DNA from 4 places in the Streptomyces sp. NPDC049040 genome. Region 3 is predicted to be linked to each of the others. Evidence: riboswitches for the same ligand, from Rfam matches in the RefSeq annotation. Region 3 holds a riboswitch; each other region holds the start of a gene.
The links. Region 3 has a riboswitch for cyclic di-AMP ahead of ACGFMP_RS22235 (transglycosylase family protein). Riboswitches for the same ligand answer to the same signal wherever they lie in the genome.
Positions count from the first base shown of each region.

Region 1: it holds a riboswitch for cyclic di-AMP, as region 3 does, so the genes downstream of both, ACGFMP_RS16005 (C40 family peptidase) here and ACGFMP_RS22235 (transglycosylase family protein) in region 3, are expected to answer to the same signal.
Region 2: it holds a riboswitch for cyclic di-AMP, as region 3 does, so the genes downstream of both, ACGFMP_RS35185 (M23 family metallopeptidase) here and ACGFMP_RS22235 (transglycosylase family protein) in region 3, are expected to answer to the same signal.
Region 4: it holds a riboswitch for cyclic di-AMP, as region 3 does, so the genes downstream of both, ACGFMP_RS10550 (peptidoglycan DD-metalloendopeptidase family protein) here and ACGFMP_RS22235 (transglycosylase family protein) in region 3, are expected to answer to the same signal.

Region 1 is NZ_JBICTO010000005.1:104,706-109,221, reverse strand. Features, by position in the region: gene ACGFMP_RS16015 (ATP-dependent Clp protease proteolytic subunit) at 1-608, shown strand, start outside; gene ACGFMP_RS16010 (hypothetical protein) at 615-932, shown strand; cyclic di-AMP (ydaO/yuaA leader) riboswitch at 1,331-1,504, shown strand; gene ACGFMP_RS16005 (C40 family peptidase) at 1,508-1,987, shown strand; gene ACGFMP_RS16000 (ABC transporter permease) at 2,109-2,876, opposite strand; gene ACGFMP_RS15995 (ABC transporter ATP-binding protein) at 2,866-3,780, opposite strand; gene ACGFMP_RS15990 (TetR/AcrR family transcriptional regulator) at 3,830-4,471, shown strand.
Region 2 is NZ_JBICTO010000028.1:38,674-43,189, forward strand. Features, by position in the region: gene ACGFMP_RS35175 (hypothetical protein) at 1-352, shown strand, start outside; gene ACGFMP_RS35180 (MBL fold metallo-hydrolase) at 349-1,464, shown strand; gene ACGFMP_RS35185 (M23 family metallopeptidase) at 1,696-2,817, opposite strand; cyclic di-AMP (ydaO/yuaA leader) riboswitch at 2,829-2,988, opposite strand; gene ACGFMP_RS35190 (N-acetylmuramoyl-L-alanine amidase) at 3,445-4,074, shown strand; gene ACGFMP_RS35195 (DUF4240 domain-containing protein) at 4,099-4,516, opposite strand, start outside.
Region 3 is NZ_JBICTO010000008.1:236,320-240,835, forward strand. Features, by position in the region: gene ACGFMP_RS22225 (cytochrome P450) at 1-543, shown strand, start outside; gene ACGFMP_RS22230 (transglycosylase family protein) at 738-1,772, shown strand; cyclic di-AMP (ydaO/yuaA leader) riboswitch at 2,085-2,308, shown strand; gene ACGFMP_RS22235 (transglycosylase family protein) at 2,312-2,986, shown strand; gene eno (phosphopyruvate hydratase) at 3,155-4,435, shown strand.
Region 4 is NZ_JBICTO010000003.1:307,097-311,612, reverse strand. Features, by position in the region: gene ACGFMP_RS10560 (uridine kinase) at 241-870, shown strand; gene ACGFMP_RS10555 (GNAT family N-acetyltransferase) at 944-1,960, shown strand; cyclic di-AMP (ydaO/yuaA leader) riboswitch at 2,349-2,539, shown strand; gene ACGFMP_RS10550 (peptidoglycan DD-metalloendopeptidase family protein) at 2,545-3,369, shown strand; gene ACGFMP_RS10545 (AAA family ATPase) at 3,469-4,516, opposite strand, start outside.

The sequences.
Region 1 (4,516 bases), on a different contig from region 3:
TGCCGGAGTTCACCGAGCGCAGCAGCACCGGCGTCCGCACCATGGACCCCTACTCCAAGCTGCTCCAGGAGCGGATCGTCTTCCTGGGCACCCAGATCGACGACACCTCGGCGAACGACGTGATGGCCCAGCTCATCCATCTGGAGAGCGCTTCCCCGGATCAGGACATCCACCTCTACATCAACTCGCCGGGCGGCTCCTTCTCCGCCATGACCGCGATCTACGACACGATGCAGTTCGTCACCTGCGACGTGGCCACGGTCTGCATCGGGCAGGCGGCCTCGGCGGCCGCGGTGCTGCTGACGGCCGGCGCACCGGGCAAGCGCATGATCACCCCGGGGGCGCGGATCCTGGTCCACCAGCCGTCGCTGGGCGACGTGGTGCAGGGCGACGTGTCGGACCTGGAGATCCAGGCGAGGGAACTGCTCCGCACCCGCGAGCGGTTGGAGACGCTGCTGGCCCGGCACACCGGCCAGGACATCGAGCGGATCCGCACCGACATCGAGCGGGACAAGGTCTTCGACGCCGAAGCCGCCGTCGCCTACGGCCTGGTGGACCGGCTGACCACCAGCCGCAAGGCCAACAGTCCCTCCTACGGCCTGCGGTGAGGCCCCGTGGTGCCGGAACTGCCGCCGCTGCCGGCGCTGACCCGCTCCGAGGGCGAGCTGATCGACTGCTACCTCGAGGTCGTCGACCTGCTCGGCAGGATCAACCCCGCGCGCACCGCGGACACCTACTCGGCGCTGCGCGCGGCCCAGGCGCTGGTGGGTCGCGCGGTGGCGCTGCGCGAGGCGCTGACGGTGATGCACCTGCGCGGCGAGACGGAGATGCATCACGCCACGCTGGGGCGGGCGCTGCGGGTCCTGGACGGCGAACGCCGGTCGTCGCTCGCCGCGGTGCCGCCCGAGCAGCGCACGCCGCCGCCCGGCTGACGGTCGCGCGCCGGACAGGCCGCCGGCCCCAAGCAGGGCGGGCGGGGGCGGACTGAGGGATCGTCGGCCGTGATCGTCACTCAGCGGCACGGCCGACCCCGGTTCGGCCGAACACCGGCTCAGCCCATTGGCGGATCGGCGACCCCGGCGCGGACCGGGGGCGCGGTTGCGCGCCCGCCTGCCGACGCTCGGCAAGCGCGCAGGTCACACAGGCCGGCGAAAGCGCGGACCACCCGAAGGGCCCAGCGTCGGCACTCGGGCAGCGGCGCTGTGACGAGAATCACATCGGGCGTTTCCCGCCCGGTGCCGACGTGCCGGGTGCGTCACGATCCGTAGTGACGACAAGCCCCCGCCGCCGTGGCGGGGCGGTCCGCACGGACGCCGAGTCCCGCCGGCGTGTGGATGCCAGGTCGACACGAGTGCAACGGCGGGAGCGGAGGACCCAGGCACGACGGGGCCGGCCCGGAGCACGTACGGGCCACCTCTTGGGGTGAAGCCGCTGCATGCGGCCGGGCATCTTCGCCTGCCCGAACCCGACAGGTCATCCTTCGCAGGCTGACGACGAAGGGTTGCGCATGACCGCGCCTCACGTCCTGTCCGCACGGCTGTCACGGATCGGGGCCGCGTCCCTGTTCACGGCCGCGGCAGTCGCCGTACCCGCGCTGCTGCCGGGTGCGGCACAGCAGGCGGGCGCCGCCACGATGGCCGTGAAGGCCCTCGGCGTGGCGGCCTCCAAGCAGGGCTCGCCCTACCAGTGGGGCGCCACCGGCCCCAGCCGCTTCGACTGCTCGGGCCTGACGCTGTACTCGTTCAAGCAGGCGGGCAAGAAGCTGCCGCGCACCGCGGCGGCGCAGTACCGCAGCACCAGGCACGTCTCCGCCTCCGCGCGCCGCGCGGGCGACCTGGTGTTCTTCCACGCCGGTTCCGCGGCGTCGTCCGTCTACCACGTCGGGATCTACGCAGGCGGTGGCGAGATCTGGCACGCGCCCAAGACCGGCGCGCGGGTCCGGCTGGAACACATCTGGACCAGGAGCGTGTGGTACGGCCGGGTGTGACGTCCGCCCGGCGTGTCGGGCATGCTGCGCAACGCGCCCGCGACGGCGCCCAACGCGCGCCCGGCGCACCCCGGACCGCGGTGGGCACCCGCCCGGCACGCCCGCGGCGGGCCCTGACCGGTCACACGGTCGCGGCCCGGCCCCACCCGCGTGTGATGCGCAGGGCGGCGACCGCGCCTGCCGCCGACGCCACACCGAGCAGCACCGCGACCGCGGCGAGGGTACCCGCGGTGTCGCCGGCAGCGGCGGCACGCAGCGCGTGCGCGGCCCAATACCCCGGCGAGGCGGGCGCGATGGCACGGGCCCAGCCCGGCAGTTCGGCCACCGGCACCAGCGCGCCGCCCAACGTGGTGAGCACCAGCGCGCCGATGTCGTGCAGGGCCGCCAACTGGCCGGGGCTGCGGGCGAGTACGCCGAGCGCGGTGCCGAGGCCGAGCAGCGCGAGCCCCCAGGCGGCACACGCCGCCAGCAGCAGCAGCGGCGCTGCGACCGGCATCCCCAGCACGGCCACGCCGAAGCCGAGCACCACCGCCTGCTGGGCGGCGAGCACGCAGAAGACCGGCACCGCCTTGCCGAGCAGGAGTTCGGCCGCCCCCGCGGGGGTCGTCCGCAGCCGGTCCCAGGTCCGCCAGGTCCGCTCGGACAGGATCGAGGTGCCCACGATCGACAGCGCGAGCAGCGAGAACGTCACCAGCGACCCGATCACCGCCTGCGCGGTCCCGTCCGCCGCCCCCTGCGCCGCCTCGTAGAGCGGGCGCAGCGCGAGCAGCACCACCACCGGCATGACGATCCTGCCGAGCAGCGGGCCCGGTTCACGCAGCAGCACGGTCGTGTTGAGCCGGACCAGCACTCCGGTGCGCAGCAGGAAGCCGCGGGTGTCAGGCCGCATACGGAGCCTCCTCGGCGAGCGCCCGGTAGAGGTCGTCCAGGTCCGGGCTGCGTACGTCGACGGTCAGCGGTGCGCAGCCCGCGGCGAGCAGCGCGGCCAGGTCGGCGGGCGGGTCGGCGCTGCTGATCCGCAGTACCCCGTCGGGATCGGTGCGGCTCCTGGAGCGCAGCTCCTGGGGCAGGCCGGAGCGTAGGGAAGGCGCCGCCGGATCGAGGGTGACCCGGATCTCGCCCGGGAGCCCGGCGGTGAGGGCGGCGCGCTCGCCGCGTGCGACCACCCGGCCGGCCCGTGCGACCGCGAGGGTCGCGTCCAGGTCGACCAATTCCGGCAGGTAGTGGGTGGTGTAGACGACCGCGGCGCCGGCGGCGGCCCTGGACCGTACGGCCGAGAGGAGCGCCTGCCGGGTCTGCGGGTCGGCCCCCGCCGTCGGCTCGTCGAGCAGCAGCACCCGCGGAGCGCCGACCATCGCGGCGGCTGCCTGGGTCCTGCGCCGCTGGCCGCCGGAGAGTGCCGCGCAGGGCCGGTCGAGCACGTCGGTGAGCAGCAGTTCCTCGGCGATCCGCCCGGCGGCGCGGCCGGCGGCGGCGCGCCGCAGTCCGGCCAGGCCGGCGAACAGCCGCAGCTGCTCGCGGACGGTGAGCCTCGGGTAGAGGGCGATGTCCTGCGGGGCGACGCCGAGTACGGCGCGGGCGGCCCGGGGCGCGGCCGTCGCGTCGACACCGCAGACCGCCACCCGGCCCGTGTCCGGTCGGACCAGACCGGTCACCACCTCCACGAACGTGGTCTTGCCCGCCCCGTTGTGCCCGATGAGCCCGGCGATCTCGCCGGGCCGCACGGTGAGCGAGAAGCCGTCCAGCGCGCGCCGGCTCCCGTAGCTCTTGACCAGTCCCTCCACTGCGAGCACATCGCCTCCCGTAAGTGATCTACAGTGTATAGATCTACAGTGTAGAGCCATGAGTGGGAAACGGGAAGAAATCCTGGACGCCGCCGAGGCGATCGCCGACGAGCGCGGCCTCGAGGGGCTGTCGATGCGGGCGGTCGCACAGGCCGTCGGCCTGACGCCGATGGCCCTCTACCCGCACGTCAAGGACAAGGGCGGCCTGCTCGACGCCCTGGTGGGGCGGATGCTGGGGCGGCTGTACGAGGCGGCGCCGGGCGCGGCCTCGCAGGAGAGCGAGTGGCGCGAGCGGCTGCGGCTGTTCGCCCGCACCGCCCGCACCCTCTCGCTGGGGCACCCGTGGGCGGCCGGTCTGCTGTTCTCGCGGCCCGCCGTCGCGCCGGACGCCGTGCGCACCGTCGACCTGCTCTACACCGTCCTGCTCGACGCGGGGATTTCGCCGGCCGAAGTCCCGCGGCTGGAGCGGCTGGTGAGCACGTTCGTCCTCGGCTGGATCGCCTCCGAGGCCGGTGGCCGGTTCGGACCCGGCAGCCTCGATCCGCGGGGGCGGCGCGGGCAGTTGCCGACCGGCACGCTGCCAGGGCATGGCGCGCTGGCCGGCCATCTGGACCAGCCGGTCGACTGGGAGGCGGAGTTCGAAGCGGACCTGACCGATCTGGTGGCCATGGTCGAGGCGGCCGTCGCACGGAAGCCCTGAGGCACGGACCGGCGTTCGCGGGGGCCACGTCCGCCCATGGGCGCG
Region 2 (4,516 bases), on a different contig from region 3:
CAACAGGACACTGGCCCAGCTCCAGGCGGACGCGATGCGCGACCCGGTGGTGGCGCGCTATCTGCACACGCCGACGGCCGAGTACATCGGGCCGCGGGCGGAGAGCGCGCTGCCGGTGGTGCACGCGGAACTCGGCCCGGGGTGGGCGACGCTGTGCACGGCGGGTCCTTTCGGGGTGCCGGGCGGGCGGCTGATGTTCGTGCTGTTCGACCAGGGTGAACGGCCGCACCACGGGCCCGTGCTCTCGGCGCCCGCGACCGGTCCCGTGGACCCGGAACCCCCCGCCGGCGCCCCCCGCACGGGTGCCGACACGGCGGACTGCCCTATCGGACAGCACAATGGGGCACCATGAGCTTCCCTCTGCCGCACGCACTGCGGGCGCTGACACCGAACGTCCACGTATGGCTGCCGGACGGCCATGCGACCTGGGGCATGGCCAACTGCGCCGTCGTGACCGGGCGGAGCGCGGAATCCGGCGCCGCGCTCCTGGTCGACACCCCGTACACCGCCGACATGACCCGGCACCTCCAGCGCCTCGTCGCGGCCCTCGGGGACGGCCCGACGGCCGGACCCGAGGTGCGCACGGTCGTCAACACCCATGGCAACGGCGACCACTCGTACGGCAACGGCCTCTTCCCCGGCGCCGAGATCATCGCCACCAAGGCGAACGGCGAGCACCTGTGCGCGGAGCCGGCGCCCGCCGAGCTGGCCGGCCTCGTGGCCGGGAGCGACCCGGACACCGCCCTCGGCGCCTACGTGAAGCGGCACTTCGGGCGCTACGGCGACTTCGGCGGGCTGACCACAGTCCACCCGAACCGCACCTTCAGCGGTGAACTCGACCTGGATGTCGACGGGGTGGCGGTGCGGCTGATCGAGGTGGGGCCCGCGCACACGGCGGGCGACCTGATCGTCCACCTGCCGGAGGAGGGCGTGGTCTGCGGGGGCGACGTCGTCTTCAACGAGGACCACCCGGTGCACTGGGCCGGCCCCCTGGAGTCGGTGCACCGCGCCTGCGAGCGCATCCTTGCCTGCGACCCCGAGGTGATCGTGCCCGGTCACGGGCCGCTGATGACGCCCGCTGACCTGCGCCGTCACGCCGACTACCTGCTGGAGCTGCGGGACGCCGTGCACCGTGGCCACGAGGCGGGCCGACCGCTGCCGGTGCTCGCCGCCGAGCTGATCGCAGAAGACCCCCGCCCGAGCTGGGGACTGCCCGAGCGGATGGCCATCCTCGCCGCAGTCGAATACCGGGCGCTGGACGGCGCCACCGATCGGGCCGACCTGCTGGCCTTGGTCGGCTTCGCGGCCGGTTTCGCCCAGCACGGGGACACGGACGCGGAGGGGGACACGGACGCGAGCGGGGATGCGGACGGCGGGAAGGCCGAGCACGGCGGCGACGGTTCGGCAGGCGGCCCGGCCGACAGCAGCGGCTCGAACGGCGGAAGCGGCATCGCGGCGCGGTGAGCGGTACGGCCGCGGGCAAGCGCCGGGGGGCGGCCGCCTTGCGCGATCGGCGGGCCTGCCTGCCGGCTCGGGCCCGCATGCCGACGGCCCCGGCGTCGGGGGGGGTGTACGCCGGGGCCGCCGGCTGTTCTTGGGGCGGCCGGCCGTGAGGCCTGCGGGGTGGTGCGGGTGGACAGCTTCCGCAGGCCCTAGCGGGCCTGGGGACGGGCGCCTCGCGGGTGCGCGGGTGCCTCAGATGGCGACGTCATGACCGTGGAGCCAGGGCACCGGGTCGACCGGCGCGCCACCGCCGGGCCGTACTTCGAGGTGCAGGTGCGGCCCCGGTACGTTCCCGGTCGCGCCGACCCGGCCGATCGTGTCGCCGGTGACGACCTGGCCGGACGTGGCGACCATCGTCGACAGGTGGCAGTACCACAGCTCGGTGCCGTCATCGAGGCGGAGGACCACCCGATAGCCGAACGAGCCGGCCCAGCCCGCCGAGGTGACCGTGCCGCTGTGGACGGCGTGCACCGGGGTGCCGGTGGGGGCGGCGAAGTCCTGGCCGGTGTGGGTCGCCCACATGTTGCCGGACTCGCCGAAGGCGGTGGTGAGCGTGTAGGACGCCACGGGCTTGACGTAGGAGGCGGCGAGCCGGGCGAGCCGCTCCGCCTCTGCCTTCGCCTCGGCCTCGGCGGCCGCCTTGGCCTTCGCCTCGGCTTCGGCCTTCGCGGCGGCGGCCTGCTCGCGCACCTTGCGGGCCGCTGCCGCCTTGGCCGCCTGCTCGGCCGCGGCCTTCGCCGCCGCCTCACGCTCGGCCCTGGCAGCGGCTTCGCGCTGCCGGGTGACCTGGTCGATGATGCGGGTGCGGAGCGCCTCGCCGGGATCGGTGGCCACGGCCGGGGCCGCGGCCGCGTCCTCGCCCGTCTCCCCGGCGGCGGCCGTCCGGCCGACAGCGGAGGGGTCGTACGACGGGGTGCCGACCTCGACTTCCGGCTGAGCGGCCGGGACGGCGGGCGTGGGGAGCGCGTCGGGGAAACCCGGTGCGTCCGGCAGCGAGATGGGGGCGGCGGGGGGCGCGTCGGCGGCCGCGGCCACTCCACCGGCGCCGACCGCGGCCATCGCCGCGATACCGAGCACGGCGGAGCCCACCGCGGCACCGCGGGCGGGGAATCCGGCCCGCTGCCGGGGAAGTCGGAGCTGGCTGCGCAGGCCCGCGGCCTCGGATCCGTAGTCGTATCCGGCGTCGGCCGGGGAGGCGGCGGGGCCGTCGGCGGGGACGGCGGACGGCGGAAGCTCGTCCCGCTCCCCGAAGGGCCACTCCCCGGTCGGTTCTGCTACCGGGGCAGGAGCGTAGGCAGGCTGGTTGGACGCCACGGGGGCGCACTCCTTTCCTTCCCTCTCGCCTACCGGGTTAGCTGACGGGTTCGGAGCAGGAAGGTCTCCTACGGGCCTGACGGCTGCCCGATTCACCCCATTGGACCCCTTCCGCGGTAGCGGAAGGGCGGGTCCCCGGTTCCCGCGGACGGGATTCGGCAAGCGCACGGTGCCGCCTGTACGGCGGCGATGACGACCGCGCTGCGTTATCGAACGTTAATAGAGCCGGAGAGGTTTTCCAAGCCGAACGGGAGAGTTGGGGACGGGAACCAATCGGACGGGGCGTACCGAGAACGTATGAACCGGACAGTGGGCGTGGCCAGGCGGTGATGTGAGCGTACGCCAGTCGTTATCGGCGGAACCGGCACGGCTACGGGCGGTGAGCCGACGACGGCGGGGCGCAGCGACGCGGGCGCGGGCACGGGTGGGCGGGGGCGCGGGTGAGGGCGCGGGCGCGCACGGGCGCGCGGGCGGGGATGTCCGCAGGGCAGGCACCGGCGCGCCAGTGGTCTGGTCCTGTGCCAATTGGCGAATCGCTTGGCATGCCACGCACAGGCACCGCACGATGGGCGAGCCCGATGTTCTTGTCATGCACCCGCCCCACCATGACGCCTCAGGGAGCCCTCGATGGACCGCACCAACCCCGCGCCACCGAGCCGCCGTTCGCTGATCCGCGGCGGCCTCGGCCTCGGCGCCGCCGCCACCGCGGGCCTGGCCGCCGGCCTCCGGCCCGCAGGCGCCGTCCAGGCCGCCGCCACACCCGCAGCCGCCGTCGACTACCCGTCAGCCCTCTGGGCGCCGGCCAGCACCGGCAACTACACCGCCTCCAGCCGGCCGTCCGCCTACCCGGTCAACCTGGTGGTCATCCACGTGACCCAGGAGACCTTCGCCGACACCATCTCGCTCTTCCAGAACCCCGCCCACGCCGCCGCGTCGCACTACGTCGTCCGGTCCGCCGACGGCGCCATCGACCAGTGCGTCCGGGAGCGCGACATCGCCTGGCACGCGGGCAACTGGGACTACAACACCCGCAGCATCGGCATCGAGCACGAGGGCTGGGTGGACCAGCCGTCCTACTTCACCACCGCGCTCTACCACGCGTCGGCGGCGCTGACCGCGGAGATCTGCGACAAGTACGGCATCCCCAAGGACCGGAACCACATCATCGGCCACTCCCAGGTCCCCGGCACCGACCACACCGACCCCGGCCCCAACTGGGACTGGGTGCGCTACATGCGGCTGGTCAACGGGGTCTGACCGGCCGGGTCCTGCCCCTCACGGTCACCGCCCCCCGCCGGGGTCCCCGCCGCCGTCCCCGCCGGGGTCGTCCAGCGGGAACATGACGCTGAGCCGGGGCAGATTGCGGGCCGCCTCCTCCTCGTCGCGTGCGGTCCAGCGGCTCCCCGACGGGTCACGGCCGCCGGACGGCACGTGCGGCGGGGTGCCGTGGCCCGCGGCTTCCTCCGCGCGGCGCTGGGCGGCACGTACTGCGGCGTAGAAGGCGTCGCCGAAGTCGTCCGACGGGCCGGTCGCCATCTCGTACGCCTGGAGCCCGAGGGTGTCGAGGGTCGGCCATCCCGGCCGGTCCTCGGCGGACCAGGCGGCTCTGGGGCGACCGGCCAGCCGGAAGACGTCGGGCGCGTAGGCCAGGACGTCGGGGTCGTTCACTGCGGCCTCGAAGACGGCCCGGCCCAGGCCC
Region 3 (4,516 bases):
ATCCTGCTCTTCGCCGGCTTCGAGACGACGGTCAACCTGATCGGCAACGGGATGCACACCCTGCTGACGCACCCGGGTCCGCGGGCCGAGCTCCAGTCGTCGCTGGCCCGCGGCGAGACCGCGCTGCTGGAGACCGCGGTCGAGGAACTGCTCCGCCACGACGGGCCGGTGGAGCTGGCCACCTGGCGCTACGCGACGACCGCGCTGACCGTCGGCGGGCAGCGTGTCGCGGCCGGCGACCCGGTCCTGGTGGTACTCGCGGCCGCGGACCGCGATCCCGCGCGTTTCTCCGCGCCCGACACCGTAAACCTCGCGCGGGCCGACAATCCGCATCTCGGGTACGGGCACGGCATCCACTACTGCCTCGGTGCGCCGCTGGCCCGTCTGGAGGCCAGGACCGCGCTCACGACGCTGCTCACCCGGCTGCCGGACCTGCGGCTCGCCGCGGATCCCGCCGACCTGCGCCGGCGCGGCGGCCTGATCATGCGTGGACTGCGGACACTGCCCGTGGCCTTCACTCCTTCGGCCGCACAGGGAAACTGATTGACCGTCAGGTCCGTGACCGCGACGTGATGAGCGCTACATCGACTTGTGATCGCCTGGTCAACACCGCTACGTTCTGCGGTCAACGCGAGGCACGCACGGCTCGCGGGACGCGCCGGTCCCCACGGTGCGCGGCAATTGCCGTTCGACGGCGGGCCGCGCGGGCGCGTAAGGCTGTGAAGAAAGGCGACCTCATGCTCTCGTCAGGGAACGGCAGGCACCGACGCCCCCGCCAGGCCCCCGCGGCCATGGTGACGGTCGCGGCGACCGGCGCGGGACTCGCGCTGCCCTTGCTGGGAGCGGGCGCGGGAGCCGCGCACGCCGCGGACGCCGGCACCTGGGACAAGGTCGCCGTGTGCGAGACCGGCGGCCTGTGGAGCGCCGACACCCACAACGGCTTCTACGGCGGCCTCGCCATCACCCAGGACACCTGGAGCCAGTACGGCGGCACGGTGTACGCCCCGCGGCCCGACCTGGCCTCCCGGTCGCAGCAGATAGCCGTGGCCGAGAAGATCCTCGCGGACCTCGGCCCCGACGCCTGGCCCGGCTGCGAGCAGGGCACGGGACTGCTGAAGGACACCGGGAAGCCGGATGTGGACCCGGGCGGCACCGCCACACCGGAGCCCACCGCGGCCGACCCCGGCACATCGGCGGACACCGGGACGCCATCGGCCACCCCGACCGACCCCGCGGCGCCGTCCACGCCCGCCGACACCGGCGGCACGACCACCGCGCCGCCCGCCGCCGGCACGCCGACCACCCCCGCCACGGGCACCGGCACCACCGCGGGCACCGGGACGGGTTCCGGCACGAGCACGGCGACCCCGGCCCCCACCGACCCCGGCACCCCCGTCCAGAGCGCCCCTCCCGCCGCCCCGGCCGACCCCACGGCCCCGGGTACCCCCACCGAGGGCAGCGGCCGCCACGCGCGGCCGTACAGCCCCTCCGACGAGGCGCTGGCCGCGGCGGACCGGGCGACACGTACCGAAACCACCGGGCTCACCGCGAACACCCCGGATGCCAACGACACTGGCAACACCGGCAATACGGACACGAGCGCCGATACGGCATCGGGTGCCTACAAGGTCGGCGCGGGTGACTCGCTGTCCGGGATCGCGGCCGACCATGACGTCGCGGGTGGCTGGCACCGGCTCTACGACGTCAACCACCAGCTGATCGGCGACAATCCAAACCTCATCAAACCCGGACAGATCCTCAGTCTCGGCTGAGCCGCGACCGCCGGAAGGCCGAACAGCCGTACCGCGCAAGCCCGGTGACAAAACGGACGTAGGGTATTTCCGGGTCACACGATGATGTGACAAGCCTCTCTCCAAACCTGTGACCGGCTGCTCGCTCGCTGCTCAAATCCGGCCTTCCGACCTGCGGCTTCGTCCAGTCGGCGAATGACGCGCGGCAGTTGGCGCCCGAAACGCGAGTGTTTGTTCAACGGGGTCCGGTGTGCTTAACGTCTAACCGCTCGCCACAGCGGGCCCCGTCGGAGCGGAACGCCGAGTCCTGCCGCCGCGCCCACGGGAACAGTCGACGCGAAAGCGCCGCAGGCAGGAGCGGGGGACCCACGGTCTTCCGCCGGACCAGAGGCAGCAAGCCGCGCAGCACGGACAGCACTGCGCTGCGACGCCTGCCGCCACCGGTCCGGCTCGGGGTGAAGCCGCGCATCCGCGTTCGAAGGTCGAACGGGGGTGCAGGCCGGGCAACTCACGCCCGAACCCGACAGCTGACCTCGTAGGCGTCGGTGAGGGACACAAACATGGGTAAGCACCGTCGTGCCTCGAAGATGGTCCGATTCGCCACATTCGCCGGTGTCGCCGGCACCGCCATCGCCGTGCCGCTGATCGGCGCCACGTCATCCTCGGCCGCTTCCGTGGCCACCTGGGACGCCGTCGCGCAGTGCGAGTCCGGTGGCAACTGGTCGATCAACACCGGCAACGGCTACTACGGCGGCCTGCAGTTCTCGCAGTCCAGCTGGGAAGCGGCCGGCGGCCTGCAGTACGCCCCCCGCGCCGACCTGGCCACCAAGGACCAGCAGATCGCGGCCGCAGAGAAGCTGCTCGCCATCCAGGGCCCCGGCGCCTGGTCCTGCGCGTCGGCCGGCGGCCTGACCGCGGGCGGCCCGTCGCCCGACATCAACCCCGGCGGCTCGTCGTCCTCCACGCCGGCCAAGGCCGCCACCCCGGCGAAGAGCACCCCGGCGAAGAGCACCCCCGCCAAGAGCACCGCCAAGCCCGCCAAGCACACCGCTTCGGACTGGCGGCGGCACTCCGGCCACAAGGGTGACTACACCGTCGTGTCCGGCGACAGCCTGTCCGGCATCGCCAAGAGCCACCACGTGGCCGGCGGCTGGCACAAGCTCTTCGAGCTCAACAAGGACAGCGTCAAGGACGCCGACCTGATCTACCCGGGCCAGCAGCTGCACCTCGGCTGACCGTCCGGCTGAACCTCACCGACCGGCCGGGTACGCGGCTCGCCTCCGGGGCGCCGCGTGCCCGGCCGGTTTTCCGTCTCAGGGGCCGGGCCGGGGACCGGCGCGGGCGCCCGAGGCGGTTAGGCTCGTCCCGGAAAAGACGAGAAGACATCATCTGAAGGAGACAACGTGCCGTCCATCGACGTCGTCGTAGCCCGGGAAATCCTCGACTCGCGAGGCAACCCCACCGTCGAGGTCGAGGTCGGCCTCGATGACGGCAGCACGGGCCGGGCCGCAGTACCGTCCGGCGCATCCACCGGTGCCTTCGAGGCCCTCGAACTCCGCGACGGCGACAAGAACCGCTATCAGGGCAAGGGCGTCGAGAAGGCCGTCCTCGCCGTGATCGAGCAGATCGGCCCCGAGCTCGTCGGCTACGACGCCACCGAGCAGCGGCTGATCGACCAGGCGATGTTCGACCTGGACGCCACCCCCGACAAGTCCTCGCTCGGCGCCAACGCCATCCTCGGCGTGTCGCTGGCCGTCGCGCACGCCGCCTCCGAGGCGTCCGACCTGCCGCTCTTCCGCTACCTCGGCGGCCCGAACGCCCATGTGCTGCCGGTCCCGATGATGAACATCCTCAACGGCGGGTCGCACGCGGACTCCAACGTCGACATCCAGGAGTTCATGATCGCGCCGATCGGCGCGGAGTCCTTCTCCGAGGCGCTGCGCTGGGGCGCCGAGGTCTACCACACCCTCAAGGGCGTGCTGAAGACCCGCGGCCTGTCCACGGGTCTGGGCGACGAGGGCGGTTTCGCGCCGAATCTCGGCTCCAACCGTGACGCGCTCGACCTGATCATCGAGGCGATCAAGCAGGCCGGCTACACCCCCGGCCAGGACATCGCGCTCGCCCTGGACGTCGCCGCCTCCGAGTTCTACAAGGACGGCAAGTACGAGTTCGAGGGCAAGCAGCGCTCGGCCGCGGAGATGACCGAGTACTACGAGGAGCTGGTCTCGGCCTACCCGCTGGTCTCGATCGAGGACCCGCTGTTCGAGGACGACTGGTCCGGCTGGAAGGTCCTCACCGACAAGCTCGGCAGCAAGGTGCAGATCGTCGGCGACGACCTGTTCGTCACCAACCCCGAGCGCCTGCAGAAGGGCATCGACAACGCCACGGCCAACGCGCTGCTGGTGAAGGTCAACCAGATCGGCTCGCTGACCGAGACCCTGGACGCCGTCGAGCTGGCGCAGCGCAGCGGCTACAAGTGCATGATGTCGCACCGCTCGGGCGAGACCGAGGACGTCACCATCGCCGACCTGGCCGTCGCCACCAACTGCGGCCAGATCAAGACCGGCGCCCCGGCCCGCTCCGAGCGCGTCGCGAAGTACAACCAGCTGCTGCGTATCGAGGAGATCCTCGACGACGCCGCGGTCTACGCCGGCCGCAGTGCCTTCCCGCGCTTCAAGGGCTGACACGGTACGGCCCCGCGCGGCGCGGCTGACGCCGCGGGGGAGGCACCTGGCGTCCGTACGTCCCCGTACCCGGTCCCGTAC
Region 4 (4,516 bases), on a different contig from region 3:
ACCATGAGTTCTTCAAGGGTCACAAAAAGTCGCGATTCCCGCTCGGTGGCAAACGGGTGATTCGCCGAGGATCGCCCCAGGCGAGCGGGGTCCCGCGGGCCCGGACCGGTCCGCGCGCCGCCGCCGGTCCCGCCCGACGGGGTGGGCCCGGGGCGCGGTCCGCGCGCCGCCCCCGTCCCGCCCGGCGGGGCGGCCCCGGCCGCCCGCCGCGCAGGCGACCCGCTCCGGCAGGATGGCCGTGTGCAGCTCACCCCGATCACCTGGCCCCGGCTCGCGGAAGCCCTCGCCGACCGGATCGCCTCGGCCCCGCCGCCCGCGGGCCCCTGGTGGCGTGTCGCGGTGGACGGCGCGCCCGCGGCCGGCACCGCCGACCTCGCCGACGCGCTGGCCGCCGCACTGCCCGCGCTCGGCCACCCGGTGCTGCGGGTGCGGGCCCAGGGCTTCTGGCGGCCCGCGTCGCAGCGCCTGGAGTACGGGCACGAGGACGTGGACGCGTACTACCAGCTCTGGCTGGACACCGGTGCGCTGCGCCGCGAGGTGCTCGAACCGCTCGGGCCGGCCGGCAGCGGGCGCGCCCTGCCGTCGCTGCGCGACCCCGGCACCGACCGCTCCACCCGGGCGGACTACGTGGCGCTGCCGCCCGGCGGGGTCCTGGTGCTGGACGGACCGCTGCTGCTCGGCCAGGGTCTGCCGCTGGATCTGACGGTCCATCTGCGGCTGTCGGAGGGCGCGCTGCGGCGGCGTACGGAGCCGGCCGAGCACTGGACGCTGCCCGCCTACGAGCGGTACGCCCGTGAGGCGCTGCCGGAAGAGAGCGCCGATGTCCTGGTACGTGCCGACGACCCGCGGCATCCGGCGTGGACCGGCTGACGGCGCGGCACGGTCCCGCACCCCGGACCGCCTTGCCGTGGGGGTACGCGCCCCGCTAGCGTCCTCGAACACCATGACTGTCGCCACCGCGCCGCTGACCGCCGAGCACATACCCCTGGCCGTGCAGCGCTACGACCGCTGGTTCTCGCGCGCCCGGCGTCCCCCCTCCCAGCGGTCCTGGCTGGCCGACGGACCCGTGCGCGGCGACGAGCTGGTGGGCAAGCTGCACGCCGTCCCGGGTCTCGAGGCGTGCCGCGCCCTCGACGGCGACGGCAATCTGATCGGCTACCTCGCCGCCCAGCCGGTCACCCTCTCCCCGGACGACCCGGCGGCGCTGCGCACCCACCCGCGCTCCGCCCTGGTCCCCTACGGCGGCCACGCGCTGCCGGGCGGGCGGGAGACCGAGGTGCTGCGGTCGCTCTACGCCAAGGTCGCGGAGCGGCTGGTCGCCGACCGCCGCCTGGTGCACTACGTGCAGGTGCCCGCCGGGGAGGTCGCCACCGCCCCCTGGGCGGACCTGGGCTTCGGGCGCGAGCTGGTGCACGGCCTGATGGCGGTCAAGGCCAGGGGCCGCCAGCCGCGCGGCGTCGACGGCCTCGGCATCAGGCGGGCCGGTCCCGGCGACCTGCCGCAGGTGGGCCGGATGGCCGCCGAGTCGTCGCGGCGGCAGCGCGAGTCGGCGATGTTCCAGCCCCAGCCGGAGGGCGCGCTCGCCGCGCTGCGGCTGCACTACGCCGACGCGCTCGCCGACCCGCGCTGCGGTGCCTGGATCGCCTCCCGCAGGGGTGAGGAGATCGCCATGGTGCTGCTCGTCCCCGCCGTCCCTGACCCGGTGATACCGGAGTCCTGTGTCGAACTCGCCGAGGCGTACGTGGAGCCTTCCGCACGGGGCGAGGGCATCAGCCGGGTGCTGGTGGCGACCGCGCTTGCGTGGGCGTACGACAACGGCCACCGCTACATGTCGGCCCGCTGGCACTCCGCCTCGCCGCTGGCCGCCGGGCACTGGCCCGCGGTCGGCTTCCGGCCGGTCGGCTACCGGCTCAGCAGGAATCTCGACGCGCGGATCGGCGGGGCGCCGGGGAGTTACTGAAGCGGCGGCTGACGTGCCGTCGGCTGCAATTCAGGTCATAGGTCAAAATCCGGTGCAATTCCGGCATTTCGCAGTGAGGTGGCTCACTGTCCCGCCGTCGAGTGACAGGCGTCACCGCGGGAACACGGTCCGGCTTCCCCGCGACACCCACTGTTCCCGACCTGCCCCGTTTGTCACCCCTCGCCCCTCGATGGTCCACCCGCCGTGACGGCCGCGCACACGTACCGCCGTACCGGGATGGCGAGGAGTAACCGCCGGTACGGGCGGAATGGTGCGGCATGCCGCGTTTGGTTGCCCGCCGCTCCGGGGGTCGTCTAGCTTCGCCGTACCGCGGGCAGGACGCCCGCGGCATCCGCCGGGCGGGACGCCGAATCCTGCCGCCGCCCGGTACCGGGAACAGCCGAGCAACTCAGGGCAGGAGCGGGGGACCCAGGCAAGCCGCCGTCCGGGAGCACCGGACGGCTCGGGGTGAAGCCGCGCCGCCGTACGCGCAACCGCACAGCGCGGACACGGCGGGACGCGGCCGGGCATCTCCTGCCCGAACCCGACAGCTCACCTCGCAGGCGTAGGAGAGGAATTCCCCCATGCCCGCAAAGGGACAGCACCGCAAGCCCCGCTCGCTCAACAGCCTCACCCGGGTGTGCATCGCCGCCGGCACCGGAGGCGTCGCCCTCGCGCTGCCGCTGGTCACCGTCGGCCACGCGTCCGCCGCGGAGCCGGCCAAGGCGTCCGCCGCCGTGTCGGCCAAGGCCCAGTACACCGTGGCCCCCGGCGACACCCTGTCGAAGATCGCCACCGCCCACCACGTCAAGGGCGGCTGGAAGGCGCTGTACAAGGCCAACGAGAAGGTCATCGGCACCAACCCGAGCCTGATCCGCCCCGGCCTGCACCTCACGCTGAACACCGCCCCGGTCAAGGCCGCGCCCGCCCCGGCGAAGAAGGCCGCCCCGGCCCCGGCGAAGAAGGCCGCGCCCGCCGCTGCCAAGAAGGCCGTCAGCTCCAGCGGCTACACCAAGCCGGTCGGCGACGCGGCCATCGGCACCCCGTACCACGCCCAGGGCTCCAACTGGTCGTCCGGCTACCACACCGGTGTCGACTTCCTGGTCTGGAGCGGCACCCCGGTCCACTCCGTCGCCGCGGGCACCGTGATCCACGCGGGCGCGGACGGCTCCTACGGCAACGACGTGATCATCCGGCACGCCGACGGCAAGTACACCCTGTACGGCCACCTGACCAACCCGGTCGTCTCGGTCGGCCAGACCGTCACCGCGGGCCAGGAGATCGGCATATCCGGCGCCACCGGCAACGTCACGGGCCCGCACCTGCACTTCGAGGTGCGCACCACCCCCGACTACGGCTCCGACATCGACCCGGTCGCCTACCTCGCCGCGCACGGCGTCACCATCTGATCCACCCGACGCCCCAGGACGTGCCCGCCCGGTCTTCACCACCGGGCGGGCACCGCCGTTTCCCGGCCGCCGTCCCTGTACGGCCGGCGCCTTCCGCGATCAGTCGAACAGCCCGGCCAGTTCACCGCGGGAGACCACGCCGAGCTTCGGATACGCCTTGTAGAGGTGGTAGCCGACGGTCCGCGGGCTCAGGAACAGCCGGGCCGCGATGTCCTTGTTGGACAGCCCTTCCGCGGCGAGCCGTACGATCTGCGACTCCTGCGGGGTGAGCCCCGCAGCCGCGTCCACCGGGCCGCTCTCCCGGCCCGCCTCTGGCACCGCACCGCCCGCCGCGCCCAGCTCACCGCGGGCCCGGTCCGCCCACGGGCGCGCGCCGAGCCTCTCGAAGGCGTCGAGGGCGCCGCGCAGCCGCACCCTGGCCTCGTTCTTGCGCCGCGCCCGCCGCAGCCACTCCCCGTACAGCAGCTCCGTGCGGGCCGACTCCATGGCGCGCCGGTGCGGGTCGTGCGCCGCCAGCGCATCGAGGAAGTAGGCCTCCGCCTCCGCGTCCGGCGCCCGCAGGGCCCGGCAGCGGGCCACCAGCGCCGCCGCCCACTGCTGCCCGGTGCGCGCCGCCCACGCCTCGAACCGGGCGAAGGATGCGTCCGCCCGCCCGGGCACGCCGAGCCGGACCGCCGCCTCCACCAGGTCGGGCACGCTGCGGGTCGCGCAGATGTGATGGCGCACCGACTCCTCGCCGAGCAGCGCGAACCGGTCGAGCGCCGCCCGTGCCCGGCCGAGCCCCAGCTCCAGCAGGCCCTGCGACCAGTACGCCCATGGGGCGCCCGGCGCCATCGCCGTACCCGAGCCGCCCGCCAGCGCCGCGTCCACCAGCCGGCGGCAGCCGTCCTCGTCGCCGCGCACCGCCGCGATGTGCGCCAGGGCGCTGCTCAGCTGGCTCACCCACTGGCGCTGCCCGGTGTCGGCGGCGATCCGCAGCCCCTCGGCGGCGGTCGCCGCCGCGTCGTCGAAGCGGCCGTCGAAGATCTCCGCCTCCGCCCGGAAGAACATGATCGTGGTGAGCCGCCCCACCCCGCCGCTCTCCCGGCTCTCCGCGGCGAGTGCCGTCGTCAGCTCGTGCGACTGCGCGTCCTGGCCCAGTGTCAGG